One region of the Microbulbifer sp. SE14 genome, then DNA from elsewhere that is predicted to be linked to it. Evidence: predicted binding sites of a transcription regulator. Region 1 holds the regulator's gene; the other holds the start of a gene.
The links. Region 1 encodes sigma-54, which starts transcription at its own class of promoters, with help from an activator protein. Its sites were predicted from a motif close to TGGCACANNNNTTGCNNT; they were not measured.
Positions count from the first base shown of each region.

Region 2: glnA (glutamate--ammonia ligase) is a predicted target of sigma-54. The motif match lies at 3,934-3,951, and genes of this name have one in related genera.

Region 1 is NZ_JCBAJA010000022.1:6,189-11,695, forward strand. It holds gene lptA (lipopolysaccharide transport periplasmic protein LptA) at 1-120, shown strand, start outside; gene lptB (LPS export ABC transporter ATP-binding protein) at 240-965, shown strand; gene AC6R19_RS15260 (RNA polymerase factor sigma-54) at 1,219-2,670, shown strand; gene hpf (ribosome hibernation-promoting factor, HPF/YfiA family) at 2,997-3,287, shown strand; gene ptsN (PTS IIA-like nitrogen regulatory protein PtsN) at 3,291-3,752, shown strand; gene rapZ (RNase adapter RapZ) at 3,861-4,766, shown strand; gene AC6R19_RS15280 (HPr family phosphocarrier protein) at 4,799-5,068, shown strand; gene mgtE (magnesium transporter) at 5,226-5,507, shown strand, end outside.
Region 2 is NZ_JCBAJA010000030.1:12,917-18,423, reverse strand. It holds gene typA (translational GTPase TypA) at 1-321, opposite strand, end outside; gene AC6R19_RS18230 (DUF4382 domain-containing protein) at 520-2,049, opposite strand; gene thiI (tRNA uracil 4-sulfurtransferase ThiI) at 2,249-3,721, opposite strand; gene glnA (glutamate--ammonia ligase) at 4,028-5,434, shown strand.

The DNA.
Region 1 (5,507 bases):
AAAAGCGAGCAGCTACAGGCCCAGGGCCAGTCCGGCGACGGCCGCGTGGAGATGATCTGGAAGCCGGAGAAAAAACAGGAAAATGGCCAGCAGGCCGAAGAGACACAGCAGAACCAGTAGCTCGACTCACTTATCGGGACTCGGGACTCGGGACTCGGGACTCGGGAAAGAATAACTCCGCCCAAGGCCTTGATTTATCGCCATTCGAGTCGGGACTCGAAGCAAATTCGGAACACACTATGCCAACGCTGAAAGCGTTACACCTCGCCAAACAGTACAAGAAGAGAAAAGTGGTCCAGGACGTCTCCGTCAGCGTGACCAGCGGCCAGGTGGTCGGCCTGCTCGGCCCCAACGGCGCCGGCAAGACTACCTGTTTCTACATGATCGCCGGCCTGGTCCAGGCGGATGCCGGCCAGGTGCTGATCGACGACGAGGACATTACCCACCTGTCCATGCACGGGCGCGCGCGCAAGGGCATCGGCTACCTGCCCCAGGAGGCCTCGGTGTTCCGCCGCCTGTCTGTGCGCGACAACATCCTCGCCATCCTCGAAACCCGCAGGGAACTGTCCCGCGCCGAACGGCTGCAGCAGGTGCAGGAACTGCTGAAGGAATTCAACATCACCCATATCGAGAACAGCCTCGGCATGGCCCTGTCCGGCGGCGAGCGGCGCCGTGTGGAGATAGCCCGCGCCCTGGCCACGGACCCGGACTTCGTCCTGCTGGACGAACCCTTCGCCGGCGTGGATCCGATCTCGGTCAACGACATCAAGCAGATCATCCGCCACCTGCGCGATCGCGGCATCGGCGTGCTGATCACCGACCACAATGTGCGCGAGACCCTGGATATCTGCGAAACCGCCTATATCGTCAGCGAGGGCCATATCATCGCCGCCGGCACCCCGGCGGAAGTGCTCGCCAACCAGCAGGTGCGCGAAGTCTACTTGGGACACGAGTTCACCATTTAATGCGGAATAGCATCAACCCATAGTGCCGCAAAAACCACCTAATATCGCTAGCTCACGCCTCCCAGGCCCAAGCGCGGCCGGACCACTGTCCGCCTGAGGAGATCCAGACCGCGCATTCATCATTCCGCATTTCGCATTCCGCATTCAAAACCGGCACAGTTATTGCTTGTAATCCACCGAACAGAGGGTTAGTCTGCGGCGTCTTGGATTTTTAGATGATTCATCCGCCGCACAGGTCTGCAGTCCCTCAAATATGAAGCAGTCTCTCCAGTTAAAGCTCGGCACCCAGCTGACCATGACGCCCCAGCTGCAACAGGCTATTCGCCTGCTGCAATTGTCGACGCTGGACTTGCAACAGGAGGTACAGTCGGCGCTGGACAGCAATCCGCTGCTGGAGGTGGACGGCGAGGATCACTCTCACCCTGACAGCACCGAGGAGCAGTCGCCGGAGCGCTCCGCCTCCGATGACTCCTCGGTCAACGGCAGCGACCAGGGTACCGAAAGTGATTGGAGCCACGATATCCCCGACGAACTGCCGGTGGACACCCGCTGGGACGATATCTACAGCGGCGGTAGCTACAGTGGCGGCGACGGGGACGAACTCGCCCTGGAGCAGCGCAACTCCGCCCCGGACAGTCTGCAGGACCATCTGCTGTGGCAGCTCAACCTGACCACCCTTTCCGCGCAGGACAAGTTGATCGGTGAGAACCTGATCGACGGCATAGCCCCGAGCGGCCTCCTGGAAACGCCCCTGGGCGACATAGCCGCGACGCTGGAAGCGGAGGAGGACGAAGTCCTCGCGGTACTCAAGACCATCCAGCAGTTCGAGCCCGCCGGCTGCGGCGCCCGCGACCTGCGCGAATGCCTGCTGCTGCAGCTGCGCCAGCTGCCGGTCGGCACCCCCTGGCTGGAGCAGGCGCTGTTGGTAGTGGACCGCCACCTGGACCTGCTCGGCAAGCGCGACTTCCGCAGCCTCAGCCGCAGAACCCGCCTCAACGAGGCGCAGCTGGGCGAGGTGGTGCGCCTGATCCAGACCCTGACCCCTTACCCCGGCGAGGCCTTCGGCGGCGAGGAGCCGCAGTATGTGGTGCCAGACATCATCGTCAGCCGCCGGGAGCAGCGCTGGCTGGTGGAACTGAACCCGGAAACCACTCCCCGGCTGCGCATCAATGGCGACTACGCAGCCCTGATCCGGCGCGCCGACAACTCCAGCGATAACAATTTCCTGCGCGATCACCTGCAGGAGGCACGCTGGTTCCTGAAAAGCCTGCAGAGCCGCAACGAAACCCTGCTCAAGGTGGCCTCCAGCATCGTCGAGAAGCAGCAGGGCTTCTTCGAGCTGGGCCCCGAGGCGATGAAGCCCATGGTGCTGGCGGATATCGCCGAAACCATCGGCATGCACGAATCCACCATCTCCCGCGTCACCACCCAGAAGTACATGCTCACCCCGCGCGGGGTCTTCGAACTCAAATACTTCTTCTCCAGCCACGTCAGCACCGACTCCGGCGAGGACGCCTCCTCCACCGCCATCCGCGCGATGATCCGCAAACTGATCGACGCCGAGCAACCCCGCAAGCCGCTGTCCGACAACAAGATCACTCAGGAACTGGACAAGCAGGGCATCCAGGTGGCCCGGCGCACCGTGGCCAAGTACCGGGAGTCCATGGGCATCCCCTCCTCCAGCGAGCGCAAGCGGCTGGTTTAGGTCGGGGCTCGGGAAAAGAATGCCGAAGCCCGACACGAAGACCCAGCTGCCGGGGGCCATCCGGGAAATGTTTGCCGATGAGGCTTTTTCCCGGCCGACCACTCGCTTACGGAGCAATCACCACGGATGGGAATGGCATCCCTAGCGCCAGAATTCTGACTAACCAAGAACGGCCAGTCACAAACTGCAAGGCGCCCCAAGCCACCCCGGCGGCGACCAACGTCCAAACTTTGAGTGTATCCTTCCAATCTGGCGAACTTCCTAGTAGGGTTGCGGCCCTAACGGGAGGGGCGCCGCCAAGCGATGCTCTCAATAAGGAGAAATCCATGCAGATCAACATCAGTGGTCACCACGTAGATCTCACTCCGCCCCTGCGCGATTACTGTGAAAGCAAACTGGAAAAGCTCTCCCGACACTACGACAACATTACCAATGCACACGTAATCCTGTCCGTGGACAAACTGATCCAGAAGGCCGAAGCCAGGGTGCACATGAACGGGCACGATCTCTGTGCCGGCTCTGAAGACAGAGACATGTACGCGGCCATTGACGCCCTGGCCGACAAGCTGGATCGCCAACTCAGGAAACACAAAGAGAAGTTGCAGAACCACCGCTGAACTATGACATTGGAAGCATTACTCTCTCCCCGCCTGAGCCTCTGCCATCTGGCGGGGAGCAGCAAAAAGAAGTTGCTGCTCAACATTGCCCAGGCCATTGCCGAACAGTATCCACAACACGATGCCGATACCATCTTCAACCAACTGATCGCCCGCGAGCGCCTCGGCTCCACCGGTATCGGCGACGGCGTGGCCATTCCGCACTGCCGACTGCCGGGCTGTGAGCGCCCCATCGGCGTGCTCTGCACCACCGAGCCTGCGGTTGACTTCGACGCCGTCGACCGCCAGCCGGTGGATCTGCTGTTCGCCCTGCTGGTGCCGGAGGACTCCGAACAGGAGCATCTGGACACCCTGGCGGAAATCGCCGCCCTGTTCAGCGACAGCCGGGTCAGGGAAAAGCTCCGCCAGGCCGAGAGCGGGGACGAACTCTACGCGCTGGCCATCGACAGCGCCGCCGCTGCATAATCTGCACCAGATCAGCGAGTTACACCGACTGAACCGACCCGAGGCTTCACACGGGTGACTTGCAGCTGTCAGAACATAAAGCGCTGAAGTGAAGAAAGGATCTCCCCTATGCGCCTGGTGATCATCAGTGGCCGCTCCGGCTCCGGTAAGAGTTCCGCCCTGCAGTTGCTGGAGGACGTCGGCTTCAACTGTATCGACAACCTGCCGGCCAGCCTGCTGCCGGAACTGGTCCGGCGCGTGCGCGAGCAGCCGCCGATCGGCAACTCCCAACCGCAAAGCGCCCTGGGCTCCCAACCCGCCCTGAGCAGCCCCCGCCTGGCCCTGGGTATAGACGCGCGCAACCTGTGGCAGGACGTGCAGCAGGCGCCGCGGGTGATCGAGGGGTTGCGTGAGAGCGGCGTGCAGTGCGATGTCATCTACCTGGACGCGCGCTCGCCGGTGCTGGTGCAGCGCTTTAGCGAAACCCGCCGCAAGCACCCCCTCTCCGACAACCGCACCCACCTGCTCGAGGCACTGAACCGGGAAAAGGAACTGCTGGCACCGCTGGCGGCCATAGCCGACCTGGTGATAGACACCAGCAGCCTCACCCTGCACCAGCTGCGCGACCTGGTGAAGACCCGCGTGGTGGGCGAGGAGTCACCGGGGATGGCGATACTCTTCCAGTCCTTCGGCTTCAAGCACGGCGTGCCGGTGGACGCGGACCTGGTGTTCGACCTGCGCTGCCTGCCCAACCCCTACTGGGTCGCGGAGCTGCGCCACAAGACCGGCCTGGACCCGGAGGTGGTGGAATACCTGCGCACCCACCCGGAGACCGACGACATGGAGCGGGATATCATCCGTTTCCTCGAGCGCTGGCTGCCCTCCTACCAGCAGAGCAACCGCAGCTATACCTGCGTGTCCGTCGGCTGCACCGGCGGCCGCCACCGCTCCGTGTATATGGTGGAACAGCTGGCCAGGACCTTCGCCGGCCAGTTCGACAATGTGCAGATCCGCCACCGCGAACAACAGAAATAACCCCCTGAGCCAGCCGGAAAACCGACCCGCCCATGCAGAAGAGCCGCCTCCAGATAGTCAACAAACTCGGCCTCCACGCCCGCGCCGCGAGCAAACTGGCGCAGACCTGCGCGCGTTTCTCCGCGGACGTGAAAGTGCATTGCGACGGCAAGTGCGTGGACGGCAAGAGTGTGATGGCATTGATGCTGCTCGCCGCCGGCAAGGGTACCGAACTGGAAGTGGAGGTGAGTGGCCGCGACGAGGAAGCCGCGCTGGACGCCATCAGCGAGCTGGTGGCGGATCGCTTCGGCGAGGCGGAGTGAGGGTTAATGCGGAATGCGGACGCAGCTACCTTCGAGCACAATCGATTTCGATTCACCCCGGTAGTATGATCGCGGGCAACGATCGTCCCGCCAACTGACAAGCCGGATCCCGTATTCATCATTCCGCATTCATCATTCCGCATTAAGAGACCCCTCAGTGCCCAGCCAACCCCCAGCCGAAATCAAGTTCCGCGCGCAGAGCCAGCTGGGTGAGTTGTTTGCCGCACTCGACGGCGGTACCGGGCGCGAGGTGCGGCGCATGCTGAGCACCCTGACACCGCAGAGCATCGCCCAACTGCTGGAGAGCTCGCCACCGCACATCCGCCAGGTGCTATGGAAACTGATCGACAAGGAAGTCGAGGGCGAGGTACTGCAGGAACTCACCGACGACGTGCGCAGCCAGATACTCGCCACCATGGACACAGAGGAAATGGTGGCG
Region 2 (5,507 bases), on a different contig from region 1:
CGGCATGGGGCCGTCCACCGCGTCCACCAGCAGCAGCACCGAGTCCACCATGGACAGCACCCGCTCCACCTCGCCGCCGAAGTCGGCGTGCCCGGGGGTGTCGACGATATTGATGCGGTAGTCGTTCCAGCGGATGGCGGTGTTCTTGGCCAGGATGGTGATGCCGCGCTCCCTCTCCTGGTCGTTGGAGTCCATCACCCGCTCGGCGCCCTGGTCGCGGCGGTCGAGGGTGCCGGACTGGGACAGCAGCTTGTCGACCAGGGTGGTCTTGCCGTGGTCTACGTGGGCGATGATCGCAATATTGCGCAACTTCTCTATCACTGGGGGCCTCTGGGCTTGATGCGTGAAATGGTAGGGGGCGGGGGCCTGCGGGGGTTGATACTGCGGCGGTCCGGCCAAAGGCGGCGATTATAGAGGCGATGCGTGACAATTGGGAGCGGGGATTGGATAAAAATTGCACGGGTGCGGGGAAAGGGCGGGCAGGGAGTGGAGGGGCGAGAGAGGAACGGGGCCGCAGGCTCAGGTCCCGTCGGCGATGACGGTTTCGGCGACAAAGCAGCCGTCTGTGCCCTCGGTGCCGAAGGCCTCGATGGGCTGGTCGGCCGCGAGGTCCTCTTCGGACACCTGTTCGCTGACTTGGCGGCCGTCCACCTGGGTCACCAGGAAGATGTCGGCCCCCTCGGTATCGACGCAGCGGTCACCGCTGTCGGTGGCCAGGGTCAGCGCGCCGGCCTCGGCGGACAGCAGGGTGCCGGAGAGGCGCAACTGGGGCACCTCGTCCAGCCTCAGCACCATAAAGGCCGTGCGCACCTGCCCCGGCTCTGCCAGCACACCGTCGAGCTTTGCCTTCAGTTCCGGCTGGATGGCCTCCGCCTCCAGCTCGGCACCGGCGCGGGAGAAGATGCGGGTCTGCGGGAAGAGGACGGCGCTCAGGGCGGTGCCGCCCCACTGCTCGCCTTCGGCCTGGAAGCCGAACTGGCCGCTGGTAACCTGGCTGGTGACCCCGCCGCGCAGGCGCGGGAATTCACTGGGCAGGCCCTGCTCTATCACCAGGGCGTCGGCGCCGTAGATATCCTGCACCGGCATGCCCTGATCGTTCAGCAGAATGGCGCCTTCGGGCACGGCCTGGGTGTCAAAGTTCTCGCAGGACTCCGGCGGCGGCTGGTCGCCGGTGCTGCGCGCGGGATACCACAGGCGACAGGACCCGGGCGGCGGGAAGTGGCCGTAGGGAATGGCGGGAATCTCGGTGACGCGGCGGTTGATATAGCCGACCACTATCACGTCGTCGCCTTCCAGCAGGTCGGCGGAGCTGGCGGGCATGCCGTCGGCGCCGAAGAAGCTGGTCTGGATATCGGTCTTTATCTCCGCGCAGGCGCCCAGGGCGCGGCGCTTGGTGTCCACCTCGGAGATCAGCTGGGTGTCGCAGATGCGCAGCCCGTCCGCCAGGACCTCGTCGACGATACCGCTCAGGCGCACGAAGCGGTCTGCAGGCAGCTGCTCGCCGATTTCGACGAAGATCACCGGCTGCAGCACCAACTCGCCGCCCTGCTCTGCCAGCAGCTCCAGGGCCTTGTCGATATCGAAGTCGATCTTCAGGAAGAGCACCTGGCCCTCGGCGATGGTAAAGGCGCTCTCCGGGGCCAGGTCGATGGTGTTGGAGGGCAGTGAAACCCGGGTTTCCACCAGGGCGCCGCTGTCGTCTTCCGCCACTATGACTACGTCGGACATCCGGATGCGGACGAACTGGTAAGTGCCGGGGGTGACCGAAGTGATGTTGAACAGCTCGTAGAAGTCGGTGAGCTGGGCGAAATCGACCCGCTCCTCGCCGTCGAAGACGGTGTGTGACTGCTCCTCGCCCACCAGCTCGATCCTGGTGATGGTGGCGAGCAGCCGCTCAATATCGTCGGAGGGCGCGTCGGTGAGCATGATGCCGATCATGGCGTCGGGGGCGCTCATGACCGCTTCCTGCTCGGGTTCACCGGAGGAGCCGCCTCCGCCGCAGCCGGCGATTGCAAATAGCAGGCACAGGAGAATCGCGAAATTGCGCATTGCCTTTACCTCAGTTGGAAATGGGAAACTGAACGGCGCGGAGTTTAGGGGAAGAGCGGCGGGGGAAAAACGAATCGGGTCACGCCGGGCGGGGGCAGGGTGCGCATTTGTGGAATTCTGGAAAGAGTCCTGTGTCGGGAGGACATCCGGGCGCCGGAAATTTCGCGCTGTGCAAAAAACCGACGCCACCAGTCAGCAATTATTGATCGGGGGAGGCTTTTTCCGGCCTGAAGACACCCACATTGCGGTAGCCCTCGTCCAGCAAATGCGACGCATGCAGCTTGCTCATGACGCCGCGCTTGCAGTAGAGAAGATAGTTGCGGTCCTTGTCCAGCTTCTTGAAGGCATTGCTCAGGCGGTAGAAGGGGATGGTCTCCACATCGGTGCCGGGCACTTCCAGCGGGTCCAGCTCCTCCTCGTCCGGGTGGCGGATATCGATCACCACCTGGCCGTGGGGCTCGGCGACCACCTCCACGTCCGGTGTCTCGCCGCGCACGTCCTCCATCACCTCGTCGATATTCTGCATCACGCGGTTGCCGATGGCGCGGTCCAGGACCGTGAAATCGAAGCGGTTCTCCTCGTTTTCCACTTTTTCCATTTTCGCGCGCGTGGTGGGCTTCACCGAGATCACGCCGCAGTACTCGGGCATGTTCGCGGCGAACTCCTCGGTGCCGATCTCTCGCGCGGTGCGGATGATGTCGGTCTTGTCGCTGGTGATCAGCGGGCGCAGCACCAGGGTGTCGGTGACGCTGTCGATCACCGACAGGTTCTTCAGGGTCTGGCTGGACACCTGGGCGATGGCCTCGCCGGTCACCAGCGCGTCCACCTCCAGTTCCTTGGCGATCACGGAGCCTGCGCGCAGCATCATGCGCTTCAGGATCACGCCCATATAGGAGTCGTCGACATTCTCGAGGATCTCCGCCACCACCTCGTCGAAGGGCACAGTGACGAAGCGCACCCGGTGGGAGGCGCCGTATTTCTGCCACAGGTAGAAGGCCACCTCCTTCACGCCGAGTTCGTGCTGGCGCCCGCCAAGGTTGAAGAAGAGGAAGTGGGTGCGGATGCCGCGCTTGATGGTCAGGTAGCTGGCCACGGTGGAGTCGAAGCCACCGGACACCAGCGACAGCACCGGGTCCTGGGTGCCGAGGGGGAAGCCGCCCAGGCCCGGGGTCTGCTGTTCCACCACGTTGAGCTTGTCGTGGCGTATCTCCAGCTTCACGGTGATGTCCGGGTCCTTCAGCTTGACGCCGGCGGCTTGGGTATTCTGGTTCAGGCCGCCGCCCACATACTGCTCCACGTCCAGGGACTTGAAGTCGTGGTCGCCGGTGCGCTTGGCGCGCACGCAGAAGGTCTTGCCGGTGAGCTTGTCGCCCCAGACGGACAGCGTCTTCTCGTAGATGTCCTGCAGGTCGCCCAGCGGGAACTGCTGCACCCGCGAGAAGTTGGCGATGCCGGGGGTGTGGGCCAGCACCTCCTCGATGCGCCCGCCCAGGTGGGCCACTGCATCGGGGGCTATGACGTCGATTTTCTCCCAGTCCTTGCGCACCTGGATGCGGTCGTCCAGCTGCCGCAGCAGGCGCTGCAGGTTTTCCTTGAGCTGGCGCGACATGCGCTTGCGCACCGGGTTGCTCTTGATGGTGATCTCGGGGAAGAACTTGACGACAAAGTGCATGGGAATCCGTGGTGTACCGCCTGTGGATGGAAGGTGCGGCATTATAAACTAGCTGGCGAAAAGTTGGTCATGCACACCATTGGTGCGCAGCTGCCAGTATGCGCGCCAAACTGGTGCATGCGGATGTGGCCGGGCGGACACTTTACCTCTATTCTGGCCCCTGTCCGCCCCGCGCACGCCGCAAACGCAGCCCCAACGCCACTGCCCCAATTTGGCACACTCCTTGCTTTGTTTCACGCCAGGTAGAGAGTTGAAGCCACAGAAGGGCTTTGCGACAAATTACTTTTCAAGACCTGGAGGATTCCAATGTCAGCTAAAACGCTCGGTTTGATCAAAGAGAGTGAAGCCAAGTGGGTAGACCTGCGCTTCACCGACACCAAGGGTAAAGAACAGCACGTGTCCATTCCGGCGAAGGAAGTTGACAGCGAGTTCTTCGAAGAGGGCAAGATGTTCGACGGCTCCTCCATCGCCGGCTGGAAGGGCATCAACGAGTCCGACATGATCCTGATGCCGGACGACGACACGGCCTTCCTGGACCCCTTCACCGACGAGAGCACCGTGATCATCCGCTGCAACATCGTCGACCCGATCACCGGCCAGGGCTACGAGCGCGACCCGCGCTCCATCGCGCTGCGCGCCGAGGAATACCTGAAGTCCACCGGCCTGGGTGACACCGCCCTGTTTGGCCCGGAGCCCGAGTTCTTCGTCTTCGACGACATCACCTGGGGCGCGGAAATGGGCGGTGCCTTCTACAAGATCAACTCCGAAGAGGCGGCCTGGTCCTCCGGCGCCACCTACGCCGAGGGCAACATCGGCCACCGCCCGGGCGTGAAGGGCGGCTACTTCCCGGTTCCGCCGGTCGACTCCCTGCACGACATCCGCGCCGCCATGTGCACCGCCATGGAGCAGATGGGCCTGCATGTGGAAGTGCACCACCACGAAGTTGGCACCGCCGGCCAGTGTGAAATCGGCGTCGGCGCCAACACCCTGACCAAGAAAGCGGACGAGGTGCAGATCCTCAAGTACGCAGTGCACAACGTGGCCCACGCCTACGGCAAGACCGCGACCTTCATGCCCAAGCCGCTGGTGGGCGACAACGGTTCCGGCATGCACGTACACCAGTCCTTCAGCAAGGACGGCGTCAACCAGTTCGCCGGCGACGCCTATGCCGGCCTGTCCGAGACCGCGCTGTTCTACATCGGCGGTATCATCAAGCACGCCCGCGCCCTGAACGCCATCTGTAACGCCTCCACCAACTCCTACAAGCGTCTGGTGCCGGGCTTCGAGGCGCCGGTGATCCTGGCCTACTCCGCGCGCAACCGCTCCGCGTCCATCCGCATTCCGTTCGTGCCGAGCCCGAAGGGCAAGCGCATCGAGACCCGCTTCCCGGATCCGACTGCCAACCCCTACCTGGCCTTCGCCGCCCTGCTGATGGCCGGCCTCGACGGCGTCAAGAACAAGATCCACCCCGGCGACGCCGCCGACAAGGACCTGTACGACCTGCCGCCGGAAGAGCTGGCCGAGTACCCGACCGTCGCCTCCAGCCTGGAAATGGCCCTGGATGCACTGGATCAGGACCGCGCCTTCCTGACCGAGGGCGGCGTATTCACCGACGACGCCATCGATGCCTACATCGACCTGAAGCGCGCCGAGGTGGAGCGCCTGCAGATGACCACTCACCCGGTCGAGTTCGATATGTACTACTCGGTGTAAGTCTCACAACTTCACACTGTTGCAAAAAGCCCGCACCGCCCTGGTGCGGGCTTTTTTTTTGCAGGTACACTAG